4 regions of the Mesorhizobium sp. M0698 genome follow, and region 3 is predicted to be linked to each of the others. Evidence: predicted binding sites of a transcription regulator. Region 3 holds the regulator's gene; each other region holds the start of a gene.
What was found. Region 3 encodes PhoB, which activates phosphate uptake and scavenging genes when phosphate is short. Its sites were predicted from a motif close to TGTCATNNANCTGTCAT; they were not measured.
Positions count from the first base shown of each region.

Region 1: a site for PhoB is predicted at 5,437-5,453, ahead of olsB (l-ornithine N(alpha)-acyltransferase). Genes of this name have one in related genera too.
Region 2: a site for PhoB is predicted at 3,486-3,502, ahead of NKI16_RS26415 (alkaline phosphatase D family protein). Genes of this name have one in related genera too.
Region 4: a site for PhoB is predicted at 4,040-4,056, ahead of NKI16_RS13525 (LTA synthase family protein). Genes of this name have one in related genera too.

Region 1 covers NZ_JAMYPQ010000002.1:261,651-268,822, forward strand. The annotation lists gene NKI16_RS05870 (phosphoadenylyl-sulfate reductase) at 1-478, shown strand, start outside; gene NKI16_RS05875 (DUF934 domain-containing protein) at 687-1,223, shown strand; gene NKI16_RS05880 (DJ-1/PfpI family protein) at 1,361-1,981, shown strand; gene NKI16_RS05885 (fatty acid desaturase) at 2,130-3,152, opposite strand; gene NKI16_RS05890 (hypothetical protein) at 3,280-3,483, opposite strand; gene grpE (nucleotide exchange factor GrpE) at 3,720-4,355, shown strand; gene olsB (l-ornithine N(alpha)-acyltransferase) at 4,498-5,373, opposite strand; gene NKI16_RS05905 (PAS domain-containing hybrid sensor histidine kinase/response regulator) at 5,523-7,172, opposite strand, start outside.
Region 2 covers NZ_JAMYPQ010000017.1:87,778-94,949, forward strand. The annotation lists gene ppa (inorganic diphosphatase) at 87-617, shown strand; gene NKI16_RS26400 (hypothetical protein) at 635-1,225, opposite strand; gene NKI16_RS26405 (TetR/AcrR family transcriptional regulator) at 1,324-1,929, opposite strand; gene NKI16_RS26410 (MFS transporter) at 2,012-3,295, shown strand; gene NKI16_RS26415 (alkaline phosphatase D family protein) at 3,575-5,149, shown strand; gene NKI16_RS26420 (hypothetical protein) at 5,196-5,477, opposite strand; gene typA (translational GTPase TypA) at 5,676-7,172, shown strand, end outside.
Region 3 covers NZ_JAMYPQ010000009.1:197,157-204,328, forward strand. The annotation lists gene pstS (phosphate ABC transporter substrate-binding protein PstS) at 1-224, shown strand, start outside; gene pstC (phosphate ABC transporter permease subunit PstC) at 284-1,273, shown strand; gene pstA (phosphate ABC transporter permease PstA) at 1,277-2,128, shown strand; gene pstB (phosphate ABC transporter ATP-binding protein PstB) at 2,125-2,928, shown strand; gene phoU (phosphate signaling complex protein PhoU) at 2,961-3,668, shown strand; gene phoB (phosphate regulon transcriptional regulator PhoB) at 3,685-4,374, shown strand; gene NKI16_RS19845 (ROK family protein) at 4,384-5,628, opposite strand; gene xylF (D-xylose ABC transporter substrate-binding protein) at 5,915-6,955, shown strand; gene NKI16_RS19855 (sugar ABC transporter permease) at 7,098-7,172, shown strand, end outside.
Region 4 covers NZ_JAMYPQ010000005.1:100,792-107,963, reverse strand. The annotation lists gene rpsF (30S ribosomal protein S6) at 1-42, opposite strand, end outside; gene NKI16_RS13530 (pilus assembly protein TadG-related protein) at 498-2,042, shown strand; gene NKI16_RS13525 (LTA synthase family protein) at 2,074-3,999, opposite strand; gene fabD (ACP S-malonyltransferase) at 4,247-5,212, shown strand; gene fabG (3-oxoacyl-[acyl-carrier-protein] reductase) at 5,273-6,010, shown strand; gene NKI16_RS13510 (acyl carrier protein) at 6,198-6,434, shown strand; gene fabF (beta-ketoacyl-ACP synthase II) at 6,469-7,172, shown strand, end outside.

The DNA of each region.
Region 1 (7,172 bases), on a different contig from region 3:
TGCCGATTTCGGGCTGAGCGATATCCGGGTGATCAGGCCCGACGATGCGGCGCTGGCAAGGATCGACCCGACCGGCAATCTGAACGAGACCGACACCGACGCCTGCTGCGACGTCCGCAAGGTCGAGCCGCTGGCGCGCGGCGTCGAGCCGTTCCGCGCCTGGTTCACCGGCCGCAAGCGCTTCCAGGCGGCGACCCGGGCAGCGCTGCCGGTGTTCGAGGCGGTCGGCTCGCGCATCCGCATCAATCCGCTGGCGCACTGGACGACATCGGACCAGGCCGGCTACATGCGCGCGCATGCGCTGCGTGAGAACCCGCTGGTCGCCTATGGCTATCTGTCGATCGGCTGTTTCCCATGCACGCAGCCGGTGCAACCGGGCGACGACGCGCGCAGCGGCCGCTGGGCCGGGCACGCCAAGACCGAATGCGGCATCCACTTGTCGGGGCTGGAAAGGTCGCTGACCGACGCCTCGCTTTAGGATATGTTGATATTCAGCCGGCCTGCAAACGGCGGCTTCCTGCGCTTCCGGCGCTCACGTACCCAAAGTACGCTCCGCTCCGGTTCTCGGAAGCCACCCAGTTTGGTCGCTTCGCGCCCGCCGTCGGCTTCGGCTCGGCCTGACCTGAATCTCAACGCACCCTGAGGTGTTTTGCACTTTAGAATCTTTGGACTTGGGAATTTTCTTGATGAGCGACTTGATAGCCGAAAACGCCATGAGGCTGTGGACACCGGATGGGTTCCGCGAGGACGAGTGGGTTCATGCCGAAAGCGCCGAGGCGCTGGTCGGCAATGGCCGTTTCATCCTGCCGTTGCAGGCGTTTCTCGGCCTCGATCCGGAGGTGCGGCGGTCGGCGAAGGAGCGCATCGGTGTGCTGCTGCAGCCCGGCGATCAGCTCGAAAAGATCGCAGGCCTGCTCGATCAGCTGTCGCTGGTGGCGCTGGCGTTTCCGGCGTTCAATGACGGCCGCTCGTTCTCCAAGGGCGAATTGCTGCGCAGCCGTTATCATTTTGCAGGCGCTATGCGCGCCACCGGGCAGGTGCTGATTGATCAACTGCCGCATATGCTGCGCCTCGGCTTCGATGAATTCGAGATATCGCACCCGGTGCTGCTGAAGCGGCTCGAGCAAGGTCGGACCGGCGGACTGCCGCTGTCCTACCAGCCGGCGGTGAAGCCGGAGGCCAAAGGCCCGAAATATTCGTGGCGGCGGGTGCGCGCCGGCTGATCTGCTCCAGGGGACCAGAAGCCCTATCTGGTCGGACCACATTCCCGATTCAGCCTTTTATTTTGCGCCTCTCCGCCTTAGGATAGGCCCATTATTTCGTGATCCGAATAAATGTGGCCACAAGGGAGGAACCGGGTATGGCTGGCAAGAAGATATTGATGCTCGTTGGCGAGTTCAGCGAGGAGTACGAGATTTTCGTCTTTGAACAGGCCATGCATGCGGTGGGCCACACCGTCCATGTCGTTTGCCCCGACAAGAAGGCCGGCGATATCCTGAAGACCTCGCTGCACGACTTCGAGGGCCACCAGACCTATACGGAAAAGCTCGGCCACGACTACATCCTCAACAAGACGTTTTCTGAGGTCAATCCGGCCGACTACGATGCCGTCTACGCGGCGGGCGGGCGCGGGCCGGAATATATCCGCATCGACAAGCGCGTGCAGGCGCTGGTGCGGCATTTCCATGAGACGGGAAAACCGGTCTTCACCATCTGCCACGGCGTGCAGATCCTGATCGCGGTCGACGGCGTGGTGCGCGGCCGCGAAGTCGCGGCGCTGCAATATTGCGAGCCGGAAGTCACGCTGGCCGGCGGCATCTATATCGATGTTGCGCCGACCGGCGCCCATGTCGACGGCAATCTGGTGTCGGCCAAGGGCTGGCCGGGCCTTGCCGCGTTCATGCGCGAATGCCTGAAAGTGCTGGGCACCGAGATCCGCCAGGGCGATGTCCTGATGCGCGACCAGCGCCAGGCGGCTTAAGCTCGGAATGTGGAGCCCCGCCGCACCCCTAACGCATGTCGCGCAAAAGTGTTCAGCGGTTTTGCGATAACGGCATGCATAAACAAGAACCTAAAGCGCGTCGCATGAGGCCGGTCGAGCGCGACGCGCTTTAGGTGCGGCGGTGCGTCTACACGGCCATCCGCGCTTCGCGGAACGATACCAGCTTGCTGCGGCTCTCGTCCCACAGCGCCAGCTTGACGCAGCGCAAGCTGTCGAGGAGTGTGACGCGGCCGATCTCACGCAGCTCCGGATAGTCCCTCAGCACTTCCGGAAGCCGGTAGCATGGCACCTTGGCCGAGAGGTGGTGCACGTGGTGGACGCCGATATTGCCGGTGATCCAGTTCAGCACCGGCGGCAGGTCGTAATAGGACGAACCGTGCAGGGCAGCGTGCTGGAATTCCCACTCGGAGTCCTTTGTCCACTCCGTCTCTTCGAACTGATGCTGGACATAGAACAGCCAGATGCCGGCCGATCCGGCGAGGATGACGATCGGCAAATGCACGACCAGAAACGCGCCGGGGCCAACGAACCAGATGAGCAGAGCGGCTATGACCGTGATGGCTAGGTTGGTGGACATCGACGACACCCAAGGGGTGAGGCCGCCCCGCATCATGCCCAAGGGCAGTCTCTGCTCGAAAATGAAAATCCAGATCGGGCCAAGGCCGAACATCACCAGCGGATGGCGATAGAGGCGATAGGCGAGCCGGCCCCGCCACGACAGTTGCCGGTATTCGGCGACGGTCAGTGTCTTGATGTCGCCGGTGCCGCGCTCGTCGAGATTGCCGGCGCTGGCGTGATGGGTTGCGTGGGCGCGGCGCCAGCAATCGTAGGGCGTCAGCGTCAGCACGCCAAGGACGCGGCCGATCCAGTCGTCGGCATAGCGATTGGCAAAGAAGGAGCCGTGGCCGCAATCGTGCTGGATCATGAAGATCCGCACCAGAAAGCCGGCGGCCGGAAGGATGAGGACCAGACCCCACCAATGGCCATAGGCATAAGCGGCCGAGGACAATCCCCACAGCGTGGCGAAAGGAATGAGGGTGATGGCGAGTTCGACGGCGCTGCGACGCCTGTCGGGCTTTTTATAGCGCGACAGGATTTTCAACCAGGCGCGCTTGCTGTTTGCCACAGCTTCGGGGGAAATCATGTTCATCATGAAACATAGGCGGAGCAGGGCGCTGCCGCAAGGCGGCGATCACGCAAAGTTACTGCGGGTAAATGTCGCGCGATGGCGAGGAATTGGTGGCCGCAGTCGCCGGGCGCACGGCCTGCAATGGTGTCTACCGACGGCGCCCGCCTGCGACCACCTTGGCTTCCACGCCGTCCAGGCGGTCGAGCAATTCCTTCAGACGGTCGGGAATATCGGACTCCGTGCGGAAGGCCGGCAAGGTGCGCAGAAAGCGCTTGGTCGCCTCGGTGCCGAGCTGGCGCCGGATATCGGCGGCGAGCCCGTCGCGTTTTTCGCCATTCCTGCGGGGCATCATCCAAAATCCTGTGTCGGCTTCGAAACTCTTCCAAGGGAGGAATGGTTCCCGCATTGTAGTATGCTGGCAAGCAAAGCCGTCGGGTACGGTAAAGTTTGAATTAAAATCGAGAGGTCTGCGCCGTCCGCCATCAAGCAGCGACAGCGGCTGCAGTATCGCTTGCCCCTTGATTTTTGGCCGCTAAACCTCGATATCGGGCGCAAATCCACACCATTCGAAAATGACGGGAAACGGCGATGAGCGACCAGGCAAAAGACGAACGCGCGCCCGATGAAGCCGAGAAGACCGAGGCTGCCGCGGAGCCAAGGGAAGGCGGCGTCGACGGCGACTATGAAGCGCTTGTGCGGCTTCTGAAGGAAAACGAAGAGCTGAAGGATCGCGCGCTGCGCGTCGCGGCCGACATGGAGAACTTGCGTCGCCGCACCGCCCGCGACGTCCACGATGCGCGCGCCTATGCGGTTGCCAATTTTGCCCGCGACATGCTTTCGGTGTCAGACAATCTGCGCCGTGCGCTGGATGCCATCCCGGAGGAGGCCAAGGCTTCGGGCGATGCCGGCTTCAAGGCGCTGATCGACGGCGTCGAGATCACCGAGCGCGCCATGCTGTCGGCGCTGGAACGCCACGGCGTGAAGAAGCTCGAGCCCGAGGGCGAGAAATTCGATCCGAATTTCCACCAGGCGATGTTCGAGGTGCCCAATCCCGACGTACCGGCCAACACGGTCGTGCAGGTCGTGCAGCCCGGCTATTCGATCGGCGAGCGTGTTCTGCGGCCGGCCATGGTCGGCGTCGCCAAGGGCGGCCCCAAGCATGTCGCAAGCGAAGCGCCAGTGGAGCCGGGGCCGGTCAACGAGCAGGCTGAGAAGGATGCGTGAATGGTGAATGGTGAATAGTGAATGGTTAGTAGTGAATGGTGAGTAGTGAGTAGTGAGTAGTGAGTAGTCAATTGCTGCTCCAGCAGTCAGTGCTAGGTTCTATTCACTATTCACTATTCACTATTCACTCACTATTCACTACTCAGGCCGCAAACCGCTGCGCTTCTCCGCCATAATAATTGACGTAGCGGGCGCCGATCTCCTTGACCGGCATAACCACGAACACGTCGACCGTCGAGAATTCACGATCAATGACGCAACCGTCGCCGATGCGCGCGCCGACGCGCAGATAGCCCTTGACCAGCGGCGGCATCGCGGCGATCGCCGCCTTGGTATTGACGGCCTCGATCGGCATCAGATCCATGGAACAATAGCGCCCGGCGACGGCGCGCACGTCCCAGGATGAATTCGTCCGGCAGTGGTGGGCAAGATAGGTCAGCGCCTCCGCATGTGCCGCCGGCACGGTGCCGTGGAACGACGCGCAGCCGGTCATCACGCCGATGCCGTAATGGTTGATGTAGGCCCAGATGCCTTGCCACAGCGCCTCGATGGTGCGCTTCGAGCGGTATTCCGGCAGAACGCAGGAGCGGCCGAGCTCGAGGAAGCGCTGGCCGGGATGCCGCGCGATCAGCTTGGTCAGCTCGAATTCACCTTCGGAATAGAAGCCGCCGGCGGCCGCGGCAATCTCCTGCCGCAGCAGGCGGTAGGTGCCGACGATGCGGCGATGCTCGGGGCCGGAAAGCGAAGTATCGAAGACCAGCAGATGATCGCAGAGGGGATCGAAGCGATCGGCATCGCGGCGGTCCTGCATCTGGAACAGGTCCTTCCTGGCACCAAGCTCGTCGTAGAACACCCGGTAGCGCACTTCCTGCGCGGCAGCGATCTCGGCCTCGTTGCGGGCGAGCCGCACTTCGAGATTGCCGATGCGGCCGAGCGATGCGCCTTTTATGACGGCATCGGCGTTCCGGCCGACGAGCAAAGGCCCGCTGGCGTTCGGCCGAGCATCACATTCCGGCATGACTGTATGCACGAGTGATTCTCCTTCGAGCCATCCCTCTTGGCACGGGGATACGGTGTAGGTGCAACAGGATTGTGACAGTACCGTGATACGGCTCTGCGGGCAATACTTCGTCGGCTGGGTAATCTATCAACCGTCTATGTTGTGCCTCAGGCGGCCGCTTGCCCTTCGACCGCATGAACCAGGGCATCGGGGTCGAGCGGCTTGGTGACGAAGCCGCTGGCACCGTGAGCGAGCACGGCGTGGCGGGTCTTTTCCTGGCTGTCGGCCGACAGCACCATGATCGGCACCGGCGGCACCGCGGTCTCCTCCTCATGGCGGCGGATGGCGGCGATGGCGTCCAGGCCGTCCATGACAGGCATATGCAAGTCCATCAGCACCACGTCGTAACGGTGCTTGTGGCCGGTGCTGATGACCGCCTCGACGGCGGCCTTGCCGTTGCCGACCACTTTCACGCGATGCCCGGCCTTCAGCAGCGTGGCGCGGGCCAGCATGGCGTTGATGTCGTTGTCCTCGGCGATCAGCACCGACAGGCCCTGCTGGCGGGCGCCAATGGCGTGCCCCGCCTGCGCGCCGCGCCTTTGCAGTTGCGGCTCGGCGATGACCGGCGCGTGGCTGGTCAAAAGCACGCGCAGCAATGTCTCGCCGCGCACCGGCCTCGCAAGGAAGGTGGCGTAACCATTGGCACGGAACTCGCCAAGCATGCCACGGTCGGTCGGTGCGATCAGCGTCACTGCCTCGCAATCGGCAAATCCGCTCTGGCGCAGGCGCCTGAGCAGCCTGCCGTCGCTTTGCTCCAGGGCAGCATCGATCAGCAGCACGTCGCAGCTCTCGGCGAAAGGGGTGGCCTGGGCGGCGGCGGTGGCCAGATCGACCGTGCCGCCATTGGCGCGAATGGTGCGGGCGAGGGCTTCGGCCTCGACCAGGTTCTTCGACACGATCACCGCATGCCGGCCCGACAGCGCGTCCTGGCGGATCTGCGGCGCCTCGACGGCGGAAATAGCGGGAATCTCGAAGACGAATTCGGACCCCTGGCCAAGCCGGCTCGACACAGAGATAGTGCCGCCCATGGCGGTCACCAGGCGCTTGGAAATGGCGAGACCGAGGCCGGCACCGCCATGCGCACGGGTCGAGGTGCCGTCAGCCTGTTCGAAGTCCTCGAAGATGCGCTCCATGTCCTCCTCGCGCAGACCGGGGCCGGTATCAGCGATGGTGAAGCGGATGCGGTCGGTGGTTTCGGTGCGGACGCGGGCGATGCTTGCCAGGACGCCGCCGCTGTCGGTGAACTTGACGGCGTTGCCGATGAGATTGAGCAGCACCTGCCTGACCCTGCCGGGGTCGGCGGTGATCAGCTGCGGCACGTCGGGTTCGACATGACAGCCGAGGCCGATATCCTTGGCAAAAGCCCGCGCCGCCAAAAGCTCGATGACATTGTCGGCGATCTCGCGCACCGACATTGGCTGCGGTTCGGGATCGAAGCGGCCGGCCTCGATCTTGGAGTAGTCGAGCAGGTCCTCGATCAGCGCCAGCAGCGCGCTGGCCGAGGTCGAGATGGCGCCGACATAGGTCCGCTGCTCGGGCGAAAGGCTGGTGTCGGCGAGAAGCCGGGCCATGCCCATGATGCCGTTCATCGGCGTGCGGATCTCGTGGCTGACGGTGGCGAGGAAGCGCGATTTGGCCTGGCTCGCATATTCGGCCCGCTCGCGGGCGGTGATCAGCGAGGATTCGGCGCGCTTGCGAGCGGTGATGTCGCGGGCGATGGCGCGATGCGAAACGGCGCCGCTGTCCTTGTCGCGCAC
Region 2 (7,172 bases), on a different contig from region 3:
TTCGGACGATCTCCCCGTACCATTCGCCGCATTGCACCATTCGCCGTCGCCCGCTATCGATCTCCAATCGAGAGAGGGATAAAGCGATGCGTATCGAAGCGATTGCCAGCGGAAAGAACCCGCCCGAGGACGTCAACGTCATAATCGAGGTGCCGATCGGCGGCGAGCCGATCAAGTACGAGATGGACAAGGAAGCCGGCACCCTGTTCGTCGACCGCTTCCTGCACACGTCGATGCGTTATCCCGGCAATTACGGTTTCGTACCGCATACGCTGTCGGGCGACGGCGACCCGATCGACGTGCTGGTCTGCAACACGCGCGCGCTGGTGCCAGGCTGCGTCATCAATGTGCGGCCGATCGGCGTGCTGGTGATGGAGGACAATGCGGGCCAGGACGAGAAGGTGATCGCGGTGCCTTCACCCAAGCTGACCTTGCGTTACGAGGACGTCCACGAATACACGCAATTGCCCGACATCACCCGCCAGCAAGTGCAGCACTTTTTCGAGCACTACAAGGATCTCGAACCCGGCAAATGGGTCAAGATCGAAGGCTGGTACGATGCGGCCTATGCCAAGAAGATGATCGTCGAGGCAATCGAGCGGGCCAGGCGCAAGTAATTGTCGGGCGCAAATAATCAGTTGTCGACGCGGCCGAAAGCGGGCGCGTCGCCAAGCACCTCACGCTTGTCCTTGCCGCAGGCGAAGGTGCGTGCCTTCTCGTCGGCAAGCTTGCGCGCCTGATCGTTGGCGGCGGGATTGCCGGTGGCGAGCACAAGGCCGATCGTGCAGCCTTCGTGGGCGTCAGGCTGGGCAACCTTGGCGACGATCAGCACTTCCGTCGACTTGTTCTCGCCCTCGGTATCGCTGATCGAGCGACGATGAATGACGGCGAAGGGAATGGCAGTTTTGCCGTTGGTTTCGATCCGCCATTCGACTTTGGGTCCAGCCGAATTGAGGCCGGAAAAGCTTTCCCAGACCGTGGTCATATCGCCAGGTGGAAAGCCGTAGAACAGCGATTCCCGCGCATCGTCGTAGGAAACCAGCACCGGGTAACCGCGGTAGCCCGAACAGGCGAGATCGGCCCAGTCCCCGTCGCCTTCTTCCGCTTGGGCATAGGTGACGCAGTCCTTCTCCCAATCGAGATCGGTATAGACGCTGGATATGTCGCCGGCCCGGGCCGCCTGGCAGAAACCGGCGAGGGCAAGCGGGATCAAGAGAGCGCGCATGGCGGAACAACTCAGTTCGGGGGGCGCAGCGTACCGTCAAATTTAGCAGCAGCCTAGAGGAAGTCAGGCTGCGCACAGTGGTCTGGTAAAACGGAACACTATTTCTTCAAACTTGCCTCTATCAGAAGATCGGCGTTGCGGGCCACCGACTGCGCCGGTCCGCCGGCACCGAACAGCTGGCCGCTAATATAGGCGCCCTCGATCAGCAGCAGCAGCCCGTCGCCCAGCGTCTCGGCGTCGCCGGCGCCCATCGCCGCCGCCATGGCACGCAAGCGCCGGCGCAATTCCTGCTTGTTGGCCTCACTCACGACGCGGGCCGGATGGCCAGGTTCGGGATATTCGACCGCGGCATTGGTCATGCCGCAGCCGCGATAGTCGGGCTTTTGCGTGCGCTTGCCGACGCGGGTCAGGAAAGCGACGATCTGCGCGCGCGGATCGCCGGGATGGGCATCCACCGCCTCGTCGAAACGCTCCCAGAATTCGAGGTCATAGTGCCGGAGGTAGGATGCGGCCAGCTCATCCTTGGACGGAAAGCTGCGGTAGAGGCTGGGCTTGGTGACGCCGGCACGCCGCACGATCTCGTCGACGCCGATCGCCCTGATGCCTTGCCGGTAGAACAGGTCTCGCGCCACCTGGAGAATCCGTTCGGCGGCGCGAGGCGGGGGTGCGTCATTCGCCTTGATCGTTGGTTCAATGCTTTTCATGCCTGGTCTGCCGGTTAGCTGGTTGACAATGTTACCGGTCGGTACGTATGTTTCGCGCTCCCGCAACGTACCGGTCAGTAACATGATAGCTCAATCCCGCCCGTTTGGCCAGCGCTACGCTTTCGTAGTGGTCGCCGTCATCTTCCTTTGCCTGCTGATCGCAGCGGGCCTGCGTTCGGCGCCGGCAGTCATGATGCTGCCGCTGGAGAACAGTTTCGGCTGGCGGCGCGACGTGGTGTCGCTGGCGGCGGCCACCGGCATCTTCCTCTATGGCCTGACCGGGCCGTTTGCCGCGGCGCTGATGGAGCGGATCGGGCTGCGCCGCACCTTGCTTGCCGCGCTGCTGTTGATGTCGGGATCGACCGCGCTCAGCCTGTTGATGACCAAACCGTGGCATCTGCTCCTCACCTGGGGCGTGTTTTCCGGCGTCAGCTCGGGCGCCGTCGCCACCGTGCTCGGCGCGACCATCGTCAACCGCTGGTTCAAGACCAATCGCGGCTTGGTGATGGGACTGATGTCGGCGTCCAGTGCCACCGGGCTGCTGGTCTTCCTGCCGCTGCTCGCCTCGCTCGCCCAGTCGGGCGGCTGGAGGCCGGTTGTCATCGCGGTCTCGGTTGCCACCGCCTGCCTGCTGCCGCTGGTCTATATGCTGGTGCCGGAGCGCCCGGCGTCGATCGGCATGGTCCGCTATGGCGCCGATGCCGACGACGTGCCGCCGGTGCCGCCAGCCTCGCAAGGCAATTTCCTTTCGCACACGCTGAGCACGCTGCGCCGCGCCGCCGGCACGCGCGTGTTCTGGTATCTGTTCGCCACTTTCTTCGTCTGCGGCTTCACCACCAACGGGTTGGTCGGCACTCACCTGATCGCCTTTTGCGGCGATATGGGCATTGGCGAAGTGCAGGCTGCAGGCCTGCTCTCGATGATGGGCATCTTCGATCTTATCGGCACGACGCTGTCGGGCTGGCTCACCGACCGTTTCGACCCGCGCAAGCTGCTCGGCGTCTATTACGGTATTCGCGGCCTGTCGCTGATCTATTTGCCCTATTCCGGCTTCTCGGCGACCAGCCTGATCATCTTCGCCGTGTTTTACGGACTGGACTGGATCGCCACGGTGCCGCCGACGCTCAGGCTTTCCAACGAGGCGTTCGGCGACCGCAGCGGGCCGATCGTCTTCGGCTGGATCGTCGCTGGCCATCAGGTGGGTGCGGCAACCGCCGCCTTCTTCGGCGGCACCATGCGCGAACTGCAAGGCAATTATGAACTGGCCTTCATGATAGCAGGCATGACGGCAATAGCCGCCGCCTGCATCTCGCTGCTGATCAACACCAGCCGCCCGGCGTTTGATCCGGAACCGCAGGCGGCGTAGGGCGCGATCGGCCGTGCTAATCTCCCCCCTTGAGGGGGAGATGGCCGCGAAGCGGCCAGAGGGGGTCGGTCCGACTGGGCTCGGCCCCTTATCGCCGATGCAGGAGGCCGGCGCTCCGCGCGAGACGACCCCCTCTGTCGCCTTCGGCGACATCTCCCCCTCGAGGAGGGAGATTCGCCAGCCTGTTCACTGTTACGAAACCTTCATCGTTTCGAAATGTGCCTGAAACATTGAAGCTGGAGCTTGGCGGCGACGTTCAATGCCATCCAGGAGACAGCCATGAACAAGATTTCGATGACGCGGCGCGCTTTCGTCACGTCGGCCAGCGCCGTTGGCCTGGTCGGCGCCTCGGGCCTCGCCCTTCCCTATTACTCGCGCGCCAATCAGCGCCCGGCGTTCACCCATGGCATCCAGTCCGGCGACGTCGACGCCACCAGCGGCATGGTCTGGACACGCACCGACCGGCCGTCACGCGTCATGTTCGAGGTGTCGCCGACCGAAAGCTTCACCAATGCCGTCCGCCTGGCGCCGCTCGATACCTCGCCGGCCAGCGATTATACGGTGAAGCGGCTGCTTACCGATCTCGCCTCCGACCAGGACATCTTCTACCGCATGGTCGCGGCCGATCTTGCCGACATCAACGCCGTTTCCGAGCCGGTCGTCGGCCGCTTTCGCACGGCACCTGCCTCGAAGCGCGACATTCGCTTTGCCTGGTCGGGCGACACCGCCGGCCAAGGTTGGGGCATCGACGAGACCGGCATGAAGACCTACGCCACCATTGCCAAGCACACGCCCGACTTCTTCCTGCATTCGGGCGATACGATCTATGCCGATGGTGCGATGAAGGACGAGGTCGACCTGCCCAACGGCGGCAAGTGGAAAAACAAAGTGCTGATCGACGAGAAGCGCAAGGTTGCCGAGACGCTGGACGAATACCGGGCGCAGTGGAAATACAACATGATGGACAGGCATGTGCTGGCGCTCAGCGCCATCTGTCCGACCTTCTATCAGTGGGATGACCACGAGGTGCTGAACAACTGGTCGGAATCGAAGGACCTGAGCGCCGACGATCGCTACACTGAAAAATCCATCCATGTGCTGGCGGCACGTGCGGCGCGCGCCTTCCACGAAATGACGACGATCCGTTACGAGCCGTCGGAGCCGGGCCGCGTCTACCGCAAGATCGCCTATGGTCCGCTGCTCGACGTGTTCTTCCTCGACATGCGTTCCTACCGCGGCCCCAACGGTCCGGATATGCAGGAGACGATGACGCCGCAATCGCGCATCCTCGGTGAACAGCAGATCAAGTGGCTGAAGCGTGAACTGGCGAATTCCAACGCAACCTGGAAAATCATCGCCGCCGACATGCCGCTCGGCCTCGTCGTCTGGAACGACGGCACCAAGAAGGTAGGGGCCGAGGCGGTCAGCAATGGCGACAATGGCCCGGCCAAAGGGCGTGAGCTGGAAATTGCCGACCTTCTTCGCTATATAAAGAATGCGGGTATCAGCAACACTGTCTGGCTCACCGCAGACGTGCATTACACAGCCGCGCATTACTACAATCCGGACAAGGCGCAGTTCCAGGACTTCAATCCGTTTTGGGAATTCGTTTCGGGTCCGATCCATTCCGGCACGTTCGGGCCTAATGGTTTCGATATGACATTCGGCCCGGAGCTGAAGTTCATAAAGGCACCAACTGCCGAACAGGGTCAAAACCTGGCGCCTTCGGCCGGCCTGCAGTTCTTCGGGCTCGTCGAAATCGATGGCGCCACCGAGCAGTTGACGGTGCGGCTGATGGATCGCGACGACAGCGAACTCTACAAGGTCACGCTCGATCCGGTGCGGTCGGCGTGAGCGACGGCGCCACTACCCTCGGGCCAGCCCGAGGGTAGGACGTATATCAATCGGGATAGCAGACGACGGGAATGTTGGGCCAGACGGCGCTGTCGCATCCGGCATTTTGCTGCCGCTGCTTGAAGGCGGCGCTGACCGGCCCGGTCACCACCGGATCGACGCCATCGGGAGCATCGGCAAAAAGCTGCTCCGCCGACGGCTTGTCGGACGGCAAAGCAGACCGCGTCTCCTTGAACGACGCCGCCGACTGCGCCGCGCCGGCCGCGAGGAGGACGGCGAGCGCGGTACATGCCAAAATCGGCCGGAGTTTGATGCCTATCTCGATCATGAAATTCGAACTGTCCGGACCATGAAAGGTTCCGCCTTGGTTAATAATTCCACTTCACACCAAGACATTTAAGATTTGGTGACTTTATTTGGTGGCTCGCCTCCTCTTTCGCAATTGCGAAAAACCCTGTATGAGCCGCCCAACCGAAAGAGGCAGCGCCTTTTGGCCTGCTGCCTGCAACGCTCCCGAGACCGAAACATGAAAATCCGCAATATCGCGATCATCGCGCACGTCGACCATGGAAAAACCACCCTCGTCGACCAGCTTCTGAAACAGTCCGGCTCGTTCCGCGACAACCAGCGCGTCGCCGAGCGCGCCATGGATTCGAACGACCTCGAAAAGGAACGCGGCATCACCATCCTGGCCAAGGCGACCTCGGTCGACTGGAAGGACACCCGAATCAACATCGTCGACACGCCCGGCCACGCCGACTTCGGCGGCGAGGTCGAGCGCATTCTGTCGATGGTGGATTCGGCCATCGTGCTGGTCGACGCCGCAGAGGGGCCGATGCCGCAGACCAAATTCGTGGTCGGCAAGGCACTCAAGGTTGGACTGAAGCCGATCGTCGTCATCAACAAGATCGACCGGCCAGATGCCCGCCACGTCGAAGTGGTCAACGAGGTGTTCGATCTTTTTGCAGCACTTGACGCTACCGACGAGCAGCTCGACTTCCCTATCCTTTATGGTTCAGGCCGCGACGGCTGGGTTTCGGAAAACCCCGAAGGTCCGAAGGACCAGGCTCTGGCGCCGCTGTTCGACCTCGTCATCAAGCACGTGCCGGCGCCGACCGTTCATCCCGGCCCGTTCCGCATGATCGGTACCATCCTGGAAGCCAATCCGTTCCTCGGCCGCATCATCACCGGCCGTATCGAATCCGGCACGCTGAAATCCAACCAGGCGGTCAAGGTGCTGCACCATGACGGCACCCAGGTCGAAACCGGCCGAATCTCGAAGATCCTCGCTTTCCGAGGGCTCGAGCGCCAGCCCATCGACGAGGCGCAGGCGGGCGACATCGTCGCTATTGCCGGCCTGTCGAAGGGCACCGTCGCCGACACGTTCTGCGACCCGTCGGTGACCGAACCGCTGCATGCGCAGCCGATCGATCCGCCGACCGTGACGATGTCGTTCCTGGTCAATGATTCCCCGCTGGCCGGCACCGAAGGCGACAAGGTGACCAGCCGCGTCATCCGCGACCGCCTGCTGCGCGAGGCTGAAGGCAATGTCGCGCTGAAGATCGAGGAATCGCCGGACAAGGATTCGTTCTTCGTCTCCGGCCGCGGCGAATTGCAGTTGGCCGTGCTGATCGAGACGATGCGCCGCGAAGGTTTTGAGATCGCCGTGTCGCGGCCGCGCGTCGTCATGCAGAAGGGCGACAGCGGCGAATTACTGGAGCCGGTCGAGGAAGTCGTCATCGACGTCGACGAGGAGCATGCCGGCGTCGTCGTGCAGAAGATGTCGGAGCGCAAGGCCGAGATGGTCGAGCTTCGCCCTTCGGGCGGCAATCGCCAGCGCATCGTCTTCCACGCACCGACGCGCGGCCTGATCGGCTACCAGTCGGAACTGTTGACCGACACGCGCGGCACCGCTGTGATGAACCGGCTGTTCCATGCCTATGAACCTTACAAGGGTGAGCTGCCGGGCCGTACCAACGGCGTGCTGATCTCCAATGAACAGGGTGAATCGGTGGCGTACGCC
Region 3 (7,172 bases):
CGATGACGGCGGCAACGTGGATCCTGCTCTACAAGAAGCCGGATGATGCCGCGACCACCGGCGAAGCGCTCAAATTCTTCGCCTGGGCATACGACAAGGGCGACGAGATGGCCGGCGAGCTGGACTACGTTCCGATGCCCGAAAAGGTGGTTGAGAGCGTCAAGGCCATGTGGGCCAAGGAAGTCGTCGGCGACGACGGCAAGCCGCTCTACTCGGCTATGTAATCTCCTCCAGGGAGGGCGTCGATGGCGCCCTCCCTGTTGCCTTCAATCGCGAGGACCCAATGACCATCGCTTCCGATGCCATGCCATCATCTGCAGCAGCCCGGGCCAGGGAAGCTACGGTGCGGCGCTTCGCGCTCACAGATGCCCTATTCCGCGGACTCACCCGCGCTTCCGCAATTCTTGTGCTGGTCATCCTCGGCGGTGTCGCGATCTCGCTGTTTGCCGGCTCATGGCAGGCGCTGTCGTCGTTCGGTTTTTCTTTCCTGACGACTGAAAGCTGGAATCCGGTCACGGAAAAATTTGGCGCACTGGCGCCGATCTACGGCACCCTGGTCACGGCGGCCATCGCCATCCTGATCGCGGTTCCGATCGGCATCGGCATTGCAGTCTTTCTCACCGAGCTCTGCCCGCGCCCGCTCAGGCGCCCGATCGGCATAGCGGTCGAGCTGTTGGCCGGCATTCCTTCGATCATCTACGGCATCTGGGGCCTGTTCGTGTTCGCGCCGTTCCTGCAGACGGCGATACAGCCCTTCATCATCAACGTCTTCCACGGCGTGCCGGGACTATCCAGCCTTTTCGCTGGCCCTCCTTACGGCATCGGCCTTCTGACCTCGGCGCTGATCCTTGCCATCATGGTGCTGCCCTTCATCACCTCGATCACCAAAGACGTCTTCGATACGGTGCCGGCGGTGCTGAAGGAATCGGCCTATGGCATCGGTTGCACGACCTGGGAAGTGACCCGGCGCGTGGTCATTCCCTATACCCGCATCGGCATCATGGGCGGCGTCATGCTTGGCCTCGGCCGGGCGCTCGGCGAGACCATGGCGGTGACCTTCGTCATCGGCAACGCCCACCGCATCAGTGCCTCCCTGTTCGCGCCGGGCACGACGATCTCGGCGACCATCGCCAATGAATTCACCGAGGCCGACGGCGACCTCTACACCTCCTCGCTGGTTTCGCTCGGCCTGATCCTCTTCGTCATCACCTTCCTGATCCTTGCCGCCGCCCGCTATATGCTGATGCGGATCGACGCCCGTACGGGAGCCTGACCGATGTCGACATCCTCATCGCTCCACAGCCGCCGCAAAGCCAGGAATTCGGTGATGATGGCGCTTTGCGTCGTCGCCGCCGGCATCGGGCTTGCCTGGCTGGCGCTCATCCTCGGCGCACTGGTCTATAAGGGCACAGCCGGGCTTTCGCTCGCGGTCTTCACCGAGATGACGCCACCACCGGGCGAGGCCGGCGGCCTGCTCAATGCCATCGCGGGCAGCCTGCTGATGACGATCATCGCCGTTGTCGTCGGCACGCCGATCGGCGTGCTGGCGGGAACCTACATGGCCGAGTATGGACGCTTTTCGCGCATCACCACCGTCGTCCGCTTCATCAACGACATCCTGTTGTCGGCGCCGTCGATCATCATCGGCTTGTTTGTCTATGAGCTGATGGTGCGGCCAATGGGACATTTCTCGGCCATTGCCGGCGCCGTTGCGCTTGCCATCCTGGTCATTCCGGTGGTCGTGCGCACCACTGAAGACATGCTCAACCTGGTGCCGAACGCGTTGCGTGAAGCCGGTGCCGCGATCGGCGCGCCACGCTGGGTGGTGATCCGTTCGGTCGCCTACCGCGCCGCATTGTCCGGCATCGTCACCGGCATATTGCTGGCGATAGCACGCATTTCCGGCGAGACGGCGCCGCTGCTCTTCACCGCGCTCAACAACCAGTTCTGGAGCAGCAATATCAACGCGCCGATGGCCAGCCTGCCGGTGACCATCTTCCAGTTCGCTCTCAGCCCTTACGAGGAATGGCAGCAACTGGCGTGGACCGGCGCACTCATAATCACCCTGACGGTTCTGGGCTTGAGCATCCTCGCCCGCAGCCTTACCGGACGCAGAGAGGACAGATGACACAGATGTTGTCCCCAGACATGACGATGGCCGAAACGGTCGTCGAGAAGACGAAGATCGAGGTCAAGAATCTCAACTTCTACTACGGCCAGAGCAAGGCGCTGAAGGACATCAGCCTGTCACTGCCTGAGCGCAGTGTCACGGCCTTCATCGGCCCTTCGGGGTGCGGGAAATCGACGCTGCTGCGTGTGTTCAACCGCATCTATGAGCTCTACCCAAAACAGACGGCCGAGGGCCAGGTGCTGCTCGACGGCAAGAACATTCTCGACCGGTCGCAGGATCTCAACCTCCTCAGGACCAAGATCGGCATGCTGTTCCAGAAGCCGACGCCGTTCCCGATGTCGATCTACGAGAACATCGCCTTCGGCGTCAGGCTCTACGAGAACCTCGGCAAGTCCGAGATGGACGGCCGCGTCGAACAGGCGTTGAAGCGCGCCGCGCTGTGGAGCGAGGTCAAGGACAAGCTCAACGCCAGCGGCTTGAGCCTGTCCGGCGGCCAGCAGCAGCGGCTCTGTATCGCCCGCACCGTGGCCGTGAAGCCGGAAGTCATTCTGCTCGACGAACCGGCTTCGGCCCTCGACCCGCTGTCGACTGCCAAGATCGAGGAACTGATCGACGAATTGCAAGCCGACTATACGATCGTCATCGTCACCCACAACATGCAGCAGGCGGCGCGCGTGTCGCGCCAGACCGCCTTCATGTATCTGGGTGAACTGGTCGAGTTCGACCGGACCGAGAAGATCTTCACGTCGCCCCGCGAGAAGCGCACGCAGGACTACATCACTGGCCGCTTCGGCTGAGCCGTTCCGATCATGCATATGAGGACAGGACCATGGGCGAACACACAGTCGCTTCTTTCGACGAGGATCTCGAGCAGATCAGCAAGCTGATCCGCGACATGGCCGACCTCGCCGGTTCGATGGTCGGCGGGGCGACCAAGGCCCTGTTGAATTCCGACAACGTGCTGGCGCAACGCGTCGTTTCCGACGACGCCATCATGGATGCGCGTCAACGCGAACTGGACGACCGCGCCATCACCCTGATCGCCAAACGCCAGCCGATGGCCCACGATCTTCGCCATGTGGTCGGAGCGATCCGCATGGCGGGCGACCTCGAACGCATCGGCGACCTTGCCAAGAATATCGCCAAGCGCGTGAGTGCGGTCGGCCTCAGCGCCACGCCGCGGGACCTGTCGCATTCCATCGACGCGATGGCGCAGCTGGTTCTCATCCAGGTGCAGGGTGTCATCGAGGAATATGCTGCAGGCGATGCGGCCGCGTTGGCCAAGCTGCGTGCCGCCGACGAGCGCATCGACGTCAAATACACGTCCGTGTTCCGCGAGCTGTTGACCTACATGATGGAAGATCCGCGCAACATCACCGCTTGCACGCACCTGCTGTTCTGCGCCAAGAATCTGGAGCGGATCGGCGACCATGTCACCAACATCGCCGAAAATGCGTATTATGTGCTGACCGGCGAGCAATTGCCGGTCAATCGTCCGAAGCAGGACGAAACGACAATGTCCGCACCGGTGACATGATGGGGGTGCCCAGCCGATGATCGCACCACGCATAATGGTGGTGGAGGACGAGGAGCCATTGGGTGTGCTGCTCCGCTACAATCTCGAATCCGAAGGCTACCAGGTCGAGGTGGTGACACGCGGCGACGAAGCCGAGATCCGTTTGCAGGAGAATGTGCCCGACCTTTTGGTGCTCGACTGGATGATACCAGCGGTTTCCGGCATCGAGCTCTGTCGTCGGTTGCGGGTGCGCCCCGAAACCGAGCGGCTGCCGATCATCATGCTGACCGCGCGCGGCGAGGAGAGCGACCGGGTGCGCGGGCTTTCGACCGGCGCCGACGACTATCTGGTCAAACCGTTTTCGACACCGGAATTCATGGCCAGGGTCAAGGCGCTGCTGCGGCGCGCCAAGCCGGAAGTGCTGTCCAGCGTGCTGAAGGTCGGCGACATCGTGCTCGATCGCGAATCGCACAGGGTCTATCGCAAGAAGAGCGAAATCAGGCTCGGGCCGACCGAATTCCGGCTGCTCGAGTTCATGATGCGGCATCCGGGCCGTGTCTTCTCGCGCAGCCAGTTACTCGATAATGTCTGGGGCGAGACAATCTACATCGACGAACGCACCGTCGACGTGCATGTCGGGCGGCTGCGCAAAGCCGTCAACAACGGCCGGATGCCGGATGTCATCCGCACCATCCGCGGTGCCGGCTATGCGATCAGGGAAGATTGACCCGCCTGGTCAGGCTACGTTCTTTCTGACGCTGGGCCTCATTTGCGCGCCCGGCGCGAAAATCTCCTGGTCGACGAAGCTTAGCGCCCGCATCGCGCAGCCTTCGCGGATCAGCGGCAATTCGTTCGGCTCTGTATCGAAGGAGATCGAGCCCGAATGCTGGCCGCCGGCGGTCTGGGCGATTGCCTTCCGCAAGGCCGGCTCGATCAGATCGAAGGCGGCGGCACTGGCGCCGACCATCGCGACCGGTGCCGGATCGATCAGCGCGAACAGCGAGCCGAGACCGAAACCCAGCGCTTCGCCGGCCTTGCGGTAGGCCTCGCGTTCCGGCCCATCTTTCTCGCGCGCCCGGGCCGCCAGTGCTCGCATGTCGGCGTCGCTGACGTCGGCGATCGGTTCGCTTTCTTCGCTCATCTGCCTGGCGTTGCGCCAGATGGCGTAGTTGCCGGCATAGGCCTCGATGCAGCCGCGCCGCCCGCAACGGCAGAGCGCGCCGCCCGGACGATGGATCATGTGGCCAAATTCGCCACCCGAGGAATGCGTCCCGGTGAACAGTTCGCCCTTCAGCACCAGCCCCATGCCGATGCCATGCGAAAGCAGGATGGCGATGAAGTCGTCGCGATAGCGATCCGGATTGCGCCAGCGCAAAGCCACCGCCATCATGTTGCAGTCGTTCTCCACCGTTGCCGGGATGCCGAATTCGTCCTCCAGCATGTCGGCAAAGGCGATGTCGGTCTGCGGCGTGATCGGCGACCACAGCATGGCGCGTGCAGGGGAGTCGGTAATGCCCTGAATCGCCAGGGCGATGCGGGCGACACTGCGGACGTCAAGGTCTGGATCCTGCAGCCGGCGCCGGACGATGGCCATGCATTCACGGATCAGCTCGTCGCGCGGCATGGTCAGCGTGTCCAGCCGGCGCTGTTCCTCGGCGACCACCTGTCCCGTATAGTCGATAATGGCGGCCGACAGGAAATTCAGCGACAACACCACGGTCAGCACCGCCGCCGCTTCCGGGTTGAGGGCGAGGCCGACCTGCGGACGACCGCGTTTCAACGAAACGGGCTCACTTGCCTTGCTCTCGGCGAGGATGCCTTCCCGTATCAGGTCGGAAGAGATCGCCGATATGGTCGAATGACTGAGGCCGGTAGTAGCTGCGATCTCAGTACGCGATGGCTGGCCGGCCCGGCGCACCGCCGAGATCACCATCGCCCGGTTGCGCCGGCGCAAATCGTCATGGCGGATTCCGACCGACATTGTTTTGCTTTCCTCCCGGTTGCCGCGGCCGCTCATGAACCGGAAGCCGTCGGTAATGTCCGACAAATAGTGTCGGACGCAGGCAAATAGTGTCAGATGCAGGTGGCGCTGTCATCGTTTATTCCGACGCTCGAAAAAACTCGCAGAGTCATCAAAATCCATCAGAATCGATGTTGACAGCAGCCGGAGATCGGGCCAGTATTTTTTCGAGGCTCGAAAAAATTAGAGCTTCTAAGCTGGTCTTTGAGCCAATTGGTCACGCCGTACGCGGCGCAGGGAGGATATGATGAAGAAATTCACGACCGCCATTCTGGCGGGTGTCGCCATGACGCTGGCGCTGGCGTCGGTGGCGCAGGCTAAAGACAAGGTCATCGGCGTTTCCTGGTCGAACTTCCAGGAAGAGCGCTGGAAGACCGACGAGGCCGCAATGAAGGCGGCCATTGAGGCCGCAGGCGACAAGTATATTTCCGCCGACGCACAGTCCAACCCCGGCAAGCAGCTCACCGACGTCGAGAGCCTGATCTCGCAGGGCGCCAGCGCACTGATCATCCTGGCGCAGGACGCCTCGGCCATCGGGCCGGCCGTGCAGAAGGCACTGGACGAAGGCATCCCGGTCGTCGGCTATGACCGGCTGATCGAGAACAAGGACGTGTTCTATCTGACCTTCGACAACAAGGAAGTCGGCCGCATGCAGGCCCGCGAAGTCTTCAAGGTGAAGCCGGAAGGCAACTACGTCTTCATCAAGGGTTCGGGTTCCGATCCGAATGCCGATTTCCTGTTTGCCGGTTCGATGGAGGTGCTGAAGGAGGCCATTGACGGCGGCAAGATCAAGAATGTCGGCGAGGCCTATACGGACGGCTGGCTGCCGGCCAACGCTCAGAAGAACATGGAACAGTTCCTGACCGCCAACGACAACAAGGTCGATGCCGTGGTCGCCGCTAATGACGGCACTGCCGGCGGCGTCGTCGCCGCGCTGACGGCGCAAGGGCTGGCCGGATCGGTTCCGGTTTCGGGCCAGGACGGCGACCACGCCGCGCTGAACCGCATCGCGCTCGGCACACAGACCGTGTCGGTGTGGAAGGATGCGCGCGAGCTCGGCAAGAATGCCGCCGAGATCGCCTCGCAACTGGCCGACGGCAAGCAGATGACCGACATTGCCGGCGTGAAGGATTTCACCACGCCCGGCGGCAATACCGTCAAGTCGCTGTTCCTGACCCCGGTCGCCATCACCAAGGACAACCTCAACGTCGTCATCGACGCCGGCTGGATCAAGAAAGAAGAGGTCTGCGCCGGGGTGACGGCTGGCACTGTTGCAGTCTGCAACTGAGCCGACGTTTCCGAAAAGTCCGAACGCCGCGGCCGCTCGCCGCGGCGTTTTTCCAACAAGAGTTGTTTTTCCGCTTCCGGCGGATAACTTCTAGGCTGCTTCCGGCATCCGCGGCAGACGGCAACCCGGCGGGAGAAACATCATGACCGACACGACGTCCAACACGCCGGTCGACAGCACGACAGACCGGGCACGGGAATCCGAACTCGGCATTGTT
Region 4 (7,172 bases), on a different contig from region 3:
GAGGTCCTGCCGGGCAAGAAACACATGTTCGTATAGAGCCATAGTGTTCGTGCCTTTCTTCGTTTCTCTCCCGGTTCCCGGCGGCAAAAGCCTCTGCAACTTCTCTGACCCGCAATCCTTGCGAAGGCGGGGAAGAAAGGAGCATGACGAGACGGTCGAGAGCGGAGACACGGGAGGCGGAAGCGCTTCTGGCTTCACACGAAGGTTTCGAAAAACCTCCGGCCCTCCGTTCAGCCCCCAGCAAGGACCGGCAGATTGCGGGCGTCTATACAGGAATTTGACCGCAAAGCAAGGCCAAACGACAGGGCAAACGGCCCTACCGTCCCAGAGCGCCACGGGCCTCGATGGCAAGGCTTACGGATTTCCTGAAACCGGACCTTAACCACCATGCGAAGTTCCAGCACCGGCGGGCGTGGCGGCAACCCGTCGTTCATCATGCCGATGCAAAAGCAAACAGTCTGCGCGAGGTCGGCAGCAAGGCGGTTTTGGGGACAAAAATGCTTTTCGACAAATTCTGCCGTTCGAAGAGCGGCAACTTTGCCCTGATGCTGGCGTTCGGGCTGCCTGCGGTTCTGACCGCCGTCGCCTTTGCTGTGGACGTGTCCACCTTGATGAGGGCCAAGGTCAGCTTGCAGAACGCGCTCGATGCCGCGAACCTTGCATCTTCGCATCTCGGCGACATCGAGGCTTCGCGCAAGGACGTCTTCGACCGCTACTTCCAGACCAATGTCGCCGGCCACAGCGAGTTGAGGAACGCCGAAGCGACGCTTACCGTGGAAAGGGGCCTCAATTACATCCAGACAAAGGCTGTCGCCATGGCGGACGTCAATTTGAACTTCGCCTTCCTGTTCGGCAACGACAAGCGCATCACCGTCGATGCCGGCGCCGTCGAATCGACCAATCAGCTCGAAGTCGTGCTAGTGCTCGACAATACCGGGTCGATGGCCAGCAACGATCGCATCGGCGCATTGCGGACGGCGGCGACGGCCCTGATCGATATGCTCGAAGCGGCGAAGTCGCCGACGCGCAGCGTACGTGTCGCGGTGGTGCCGTTCGTCACCGCCGTCAACGTCAAGGGCGAGGACTACGATCCGGCCTGGATCGACATGGCCGGCAAATCGCCGAACAATGGCGCCAATTTCCCCTTGGTCGGCGGCAAGCGCGTCAACCATATGGACCTGTTCAAGCAATTGGGCGTCGAATGGAGAGGCTGCGTCGAAGCGCGGCCCGGAACCAACAATGTTTCCGACATTTCGCCCGACCAAAACAAACCGGACACCCTGTTCGTACCCTATTTCGCGCCGGACGATCCAGGTAACGCTAAAAATCCAACCAGCTCCTACGGCAATTCAGCGACCGGCTACAACAATTCCTATCTCGACGATACCGTTGTCACCGTGCTTCCCGGCCTCACCAGCGACATGGCGAAGTACAGTGTTTCGACGATGAAGCTGATCAACGACAAGAGAGGCCCACTGACTATCGGCCCAAACCGGGCCTGTCCGACGCCGATAGTGCCGCTGACCGATGATTTCGACAAATTGCGGAAGGCCGTCGGTGAGATGATCGAATGGAACGGCTCGGGGACCAATGTTTCGGAAGGCTTGTCATGGGGGATGCGGGTGCTCTCGCCGGAACCGCCTTACAGCGACGGCGCGCCGTTCAGGGCGTCAGGCACGACCAAAACGGTGCTGCTGCTCACCGACGGCGAGAATGTTGTCTATGGCGCGAAGGATACGCCACAGAAGTCGGACTATGGCTCCTACGGATTCCTGGCCTCGGGTCGGTTTGGATCCAGCGACCAGACCGCGGCTGCGCGCAATGTCGACGATTGGACAACCAATGTATGCAACACATTGAAGAAGCAGGACGTGCAGATCTTCACAGTGCTGCTGCAGGCCGACACCGCAGCCAACCGCAAGCTCTACGAGGCCTGCGCATCGTCGCCGTCGGATTATTACCCGACCAACGACGTCAGTCAGCTCGAAAGCGTCTTCCTGAAAATCGGAAGCTCGATTTCGCAGCTGCACTTGACGAACTGAACGACGTCGGCCGCTCTCCCGCCGCCGCTGCTCAACTCGTGTGTGCAGCCACTTTGCCTGTGGTTTCGGGGAAGAAATCGGGCGCCGCATGGCGCTTGCCGAACATCATGTCGTATTGCAGCAGACGGAAGTCGCGGATTGCCGGATCGATCTCTTTCTGACGCGACCAATCGGGGGTGGCGTCGCCCCCCGGTGCCAAAAGCAAATTGCGGTCGATAACGCGGTAGCGCTCTCGCAACTGTCCGAGGAAGCCGGTGTAATAGGGATGGCTGATGCCGGCTGTCTTCAGGATATGGTAGGGCAGGAAGGACGGGCTGACGGCGCCCAGATCCTCGGCCGGGCCGCTGCGATTCGACCAGACGATCAGCGGCGTCTGGTGGTGCAGCAGCATCTGGTCGGCCGCCTCCTTGCGCGGCGCAACATTGTCCTTCAGGAAGCCGGTCTCGACGTAGACCGGCCCAAGTGGCGGCAGATGGTCGCCGAAGAACGCGATGACGGTCGGCCGCTCGCGTTTCTTCGCCCATTCGATCAGCCGCTCGAGGCCGCGGTCCGCGTCGGAAGAGCCTTCGGCATAGCTCAACAGCGATTCACGCGCCCATTGGCTGATCGGCGCCTGCACCTTGTGGGTCGGATTGTTATAGCGATACGGCTCATACGGCCCGTGGTTCTGCAGGCTGACGGCGAAAAAGAAGACCGGCTCGGCGCTGGTATCGGCTTCGTGGATGATCTCGTCGGTCATCGCAGCGTCCGACGCGAGCGGTCCGCGCTTCTGCATGGGCGGCAACGTCTCCTCGGACTTGAAGTCGTTGAAGCCGAAATCGGCATAGACGGCCCCCCGGTTCCAGAACCAGTTAGTGCCGGGATGGATAGCGCGCGCCCGGTAGCCTTGACTTTTCAGGAATGTCGCCAGCGAGGGAGTCGGTGTCCGCACATATTGCTGGTAGGGAATGCTGCCCGCCGGTAGGAAGGCGTTGGAAAAGCCGGTCAGGGCCTCGAACTCAATGTTGGCCGTCATGCCGCCGAACTCGGGCGAGAACATGTAACCCGTGCGCAGTGCCCGCACATTGGGGATAGGGTCGGGCGTGATGGTGACGCCGGGTAGCTTGGTCGGATCCCAGAAGGATTCGCTCATGACGACGATGATGTCGGGCTTCTCGGCGGGTACCGAAGCCGTCACCTGCGGTTTGCCGATCGCTTCGATCGCCTTGCCGGAATAGCCGGGCGGCGCCGAGACATGCGCCATCGGGACGTTCAGCGCGAAGGCGAGCGCAAAACCGTTCGAGGCATAGTTTTCCTTCTGGTCCCACATGATCGGGATGATCTGCAGCCGGTCGCGTGTCCACGAGAAAGTGGCATAGTCCATGATGGAGACGAAGAAGGCGATCAGCGGCACCGTCAGCGTCAGCCGGGCAAGGCGGCCCTTGTGGCTGAGTGCCGGAACGCGGCGGCGCCATAGCCGCCAGCCATAGACGAGCAGCGACAGCCCGCCGACGATGCCGATCGCCAGGGCAATGGCGGTTCCCGGGCGATCGCGTACCAGAAGCGGCATCAGTGCCACAATCTGCCGGGAATAGAGGAAATCGGTCGGATAGAGCGGATCGCCGAGATACAGCGACTTCTGGTGGCCGACGAACGCCAGCGACAATGTCAGCGGCGCGACGATCATCAGGCTCTGATGACTGCGGCCGAGCACGGCGTCGAGGCCGATGAGGATCAGCGCAAAAATGATGATCGTGGTCCAGCCGGGTTTGAAAGGCTGCAGAAAGAAATCAATGGTGCCGGCAAAGTTGCCGCGCACGATCAGTTCGATGGCAAACACAAGGATGGCCGCAGCCAGCAAGCTGATAAGGCCATAGCGGATGACAGGCCATTTGCGCGCCGGCAGATAGCCGGTCGACGGATCGCCTTCAAGAAACTGGGGCGCCGCCTCGGCTGCGCTCTGCTTGGTCTTTGCCACTTCAATAGTTCCCCGGCCCACAACAAAAGCGTCACTCGATTGTCATCGAACTGTCACGCAAAGCCTAGCGCCTGCGGCGGAAATAAGAAGAGCCAGCAAACAAATCGTGAGCGGTTTTCATCATGAGTGATCGCCAAAAAGCCTGCCGAAACAGGCACTCGGCCGATATTACGCGATCAAGGTTGGACTTGACTTGGCCGCACGCCTTGCGTCACAGGCAACGTGAACCAGCAGCTGGGAGCCGCCGATGGCCATCGCATTCACCTTTCCGGGGCAGGGCAGCCAGGCTGTCGGCATGGGCAAGGACCTCGCCGATACCTTTGTGGAATCGCGGCGGATCTTCGAGGAAGTTGACGACGCGCTCGGCGAAAACCTATCGAAGCTGATCTGGGAAGGCCCGGAAGAGACGCTGACGCTGACCGCCAACGCCCAGCCGGCGCTGATGGCGGTGTCGCTTGCCGCAATCCGGGCGCTGGAGGCGCGCGGCTTCTCCCTGAACGGCAAGGTCACCTATGTCGCCGGCCACTCGCTCGGCGAATATTCGGCACTTGCGGCCGCAGGTTTCGTTTCGGTCGCCGACGCCGCCCGGCTATTGCGCATCCGCGGCAATGCCATGCAGGCGGCTGTGCCGGCCGGCGAGGGCGCCATGGCGGCGATCATCGGGCTGGAGCAGGCCGACGTCGAAGCCGCTTGCGCAGAGGCCGCCCAGGGCGCCGCCAAAGATCGCGCACAAGCCTTGGTTTGCCAGATCGCCAATGACAATGGCGGCGGCCAGCTGGTGATCTCCGGCGCTAGGCCAGCGGTCGAACTGGCGGCGAGGCTATGCACGGAGAAGGGCGCCAAGCGGGCGCTGATGCTGCAGGTCTCGGCGCCCTTCCATTCGGCATTGATGAAGCCTGCGGCCGAGATCATGCGGGAGGCGCTGGCCGCCGTGACGAAGAGTGCGCCGGTCGTGCCGCTGGTCTCCAATGTTACGGTGACCCCGACGAGCGATCCCGACGAGATCGCCCGCCGACTCGTCGAACAGGTGATCGGGCGCGTGCGCTGGCGCGAAACGGTGGAGTGGTTCGGCAGCAACGGCGTTGCGACGCTTTACGAAGTGGGCGCCGGCAAGGTGCTGTCGGGGCTGGCCCGCCGCATCAACCGCGATATTGCCACCACTGCCATCGGATCCGCGGCGGATGTCGAGGCGGCGCTGGCGGCGCTTGCATAATCAACTGGCGATTTGACCCCGCTCCATGCGAAGGGTGTTCGCTCAGATCAGGAGGCAAGAATGTTCGAATTGACCGGCCGCAAGGCGCTCGTCACCGGTGCATCGGGAGGTATCGGCGAGGCGATCGCCCGCGTGCTGCACGGCCAGGGCGCCATCGTCGGCCTGCATGGCACACGTATCGAGAAACTGGAGGCGCTGGCCGCCGAACTAGGCGACCGGGTCAAGCTTTTCCCGGCCAATCTTTCCAACCGCGACGACGTCAAGGCGCTCGGCCAGAAGGCGGAGGCCGACCTCGAAGGCGTCGACATCCTCGTCAACAATGCCGGCATCACCAAGGACGGGTTGTTCGTACGCATGGCTGACGCCGACTGGGATAGCGTGCTCGAGGTCAACCTGACCGCCGTGTTCCGGCTGACCCGCGAGCTTACCCATCCGATGATGCGGCGCCGCCATGGCCGCATCATCAACATCACTTCAGTGGTTGGCGTCACCGGCAATCCCGGCCAGACCAACTACTGCGCCTCCAAAGCCGGTATGATCGGCTTTTCCAAATCGCTGGCGCAGGAGATCGCCACCCGCAATATCACCGTCAACTGCGTCGCCCCGGGCTTCATCGAATCGGCGATGACCGCCAAGCTCAACGACAAGCAGAAAGAGGCGATCATGGCGGCGATCCCGACCCGGCGCATGGGCACGGGCGCCGAAGTCGCCTCTGCCGTCGCCTACCTAGCTTCCAACGAGGCAGCCTACGTCACCGGCCAGACCATTCATGTGAATGGCGGCATGGCAATGATCTAACACTTGGGAAAACGCTTCATTCCGTCTTGGATGCACGGGATTTTTCGTGTAATGCCGCCCGCAACCCGGCGGTTCGGGCAAAAACCGGTCCTGTTCCGCTGCGTTTCCGGCAGGACCATCTTTCAGCTTGATTAGCGGCATTCTGCCCGCTAACGAAGACAGACAACCAAAAGACGAGGATGCCCAAATGAGTGACACCGCAGAGCGCGTCAAGAAGATCGTCATCGAGCACCTTGGCGTCGATGCCGAGAAGGTGACGGAGCAGGCGAGCTTCATCGATGATCTGGGCGCGGACAGCCTCGACACGGTCGAACTTGTCATGGCGTTCGAAGAAGAGTTCGGTGTCGAAATCCCGGACGACGCCGCCGAGACCATCCTGACTGTTGGCGATGCGGTGAAATACATCGACAAGGCCTCCGCCTGACGCTATTTGCAGTCATCACCGGGGAGGACCTGCGATGAGGCGTGTCGTCGTCACGGGCCTTGGGCTGCTTTCGCCGTTCGGCATGGGCTTCGAGCACAGCTGGAAGGAGCTTCTGACCGGCCGCAGCGCAGCCAAGCGCATCACCGAATTCGAGGTGGAAGACCTTGCCTGCAAGGTCGCCCACGTCATTCCGCGCGGTGACGGCTCCAATGCCACTTTCAATCCTGAAGCCGTTCTCGAGCCGAAGGAACTGCGCAAGATCGGCGACTTCATCCTGTACGGGATCGCGGCCGCCGACGAGGCACTCAAGGATTCCGGCTGGCAGCCGAAGACGCATGAGGAACAGTGCGCCACCGGCGTGCTGATCGGTTCGGGCATCGGCGGCATCGAAGGCATCGCCGAGAATGCGATGATCCTCAAGGAACGCGGTCCGCGCCGCATCAGCCCATTCTTCATCCCTGGCCAGATCATCAACCTCGTCTCCGGTCAGGTCTCGATCCGGCATGGGCTGAAAGGCCCCAACCATGCCGTCGTCACCGCTTGCTCGACCGGTGCGCACGCCATCGGCGATGCCGCCCGGCTGATCATCTGGGGCGATGCCGACGTTATGGTCGCAGGCGGCGCCGAAGCGCCGGTGACGAGACTGTCGATCGCCGGGTTCGCCGCTTGCCGCGCGCTCTCCACCGAGCGCAACGACGCGCCACAAACGGCCTCACGCCCCTATGATCGCGATCGCGA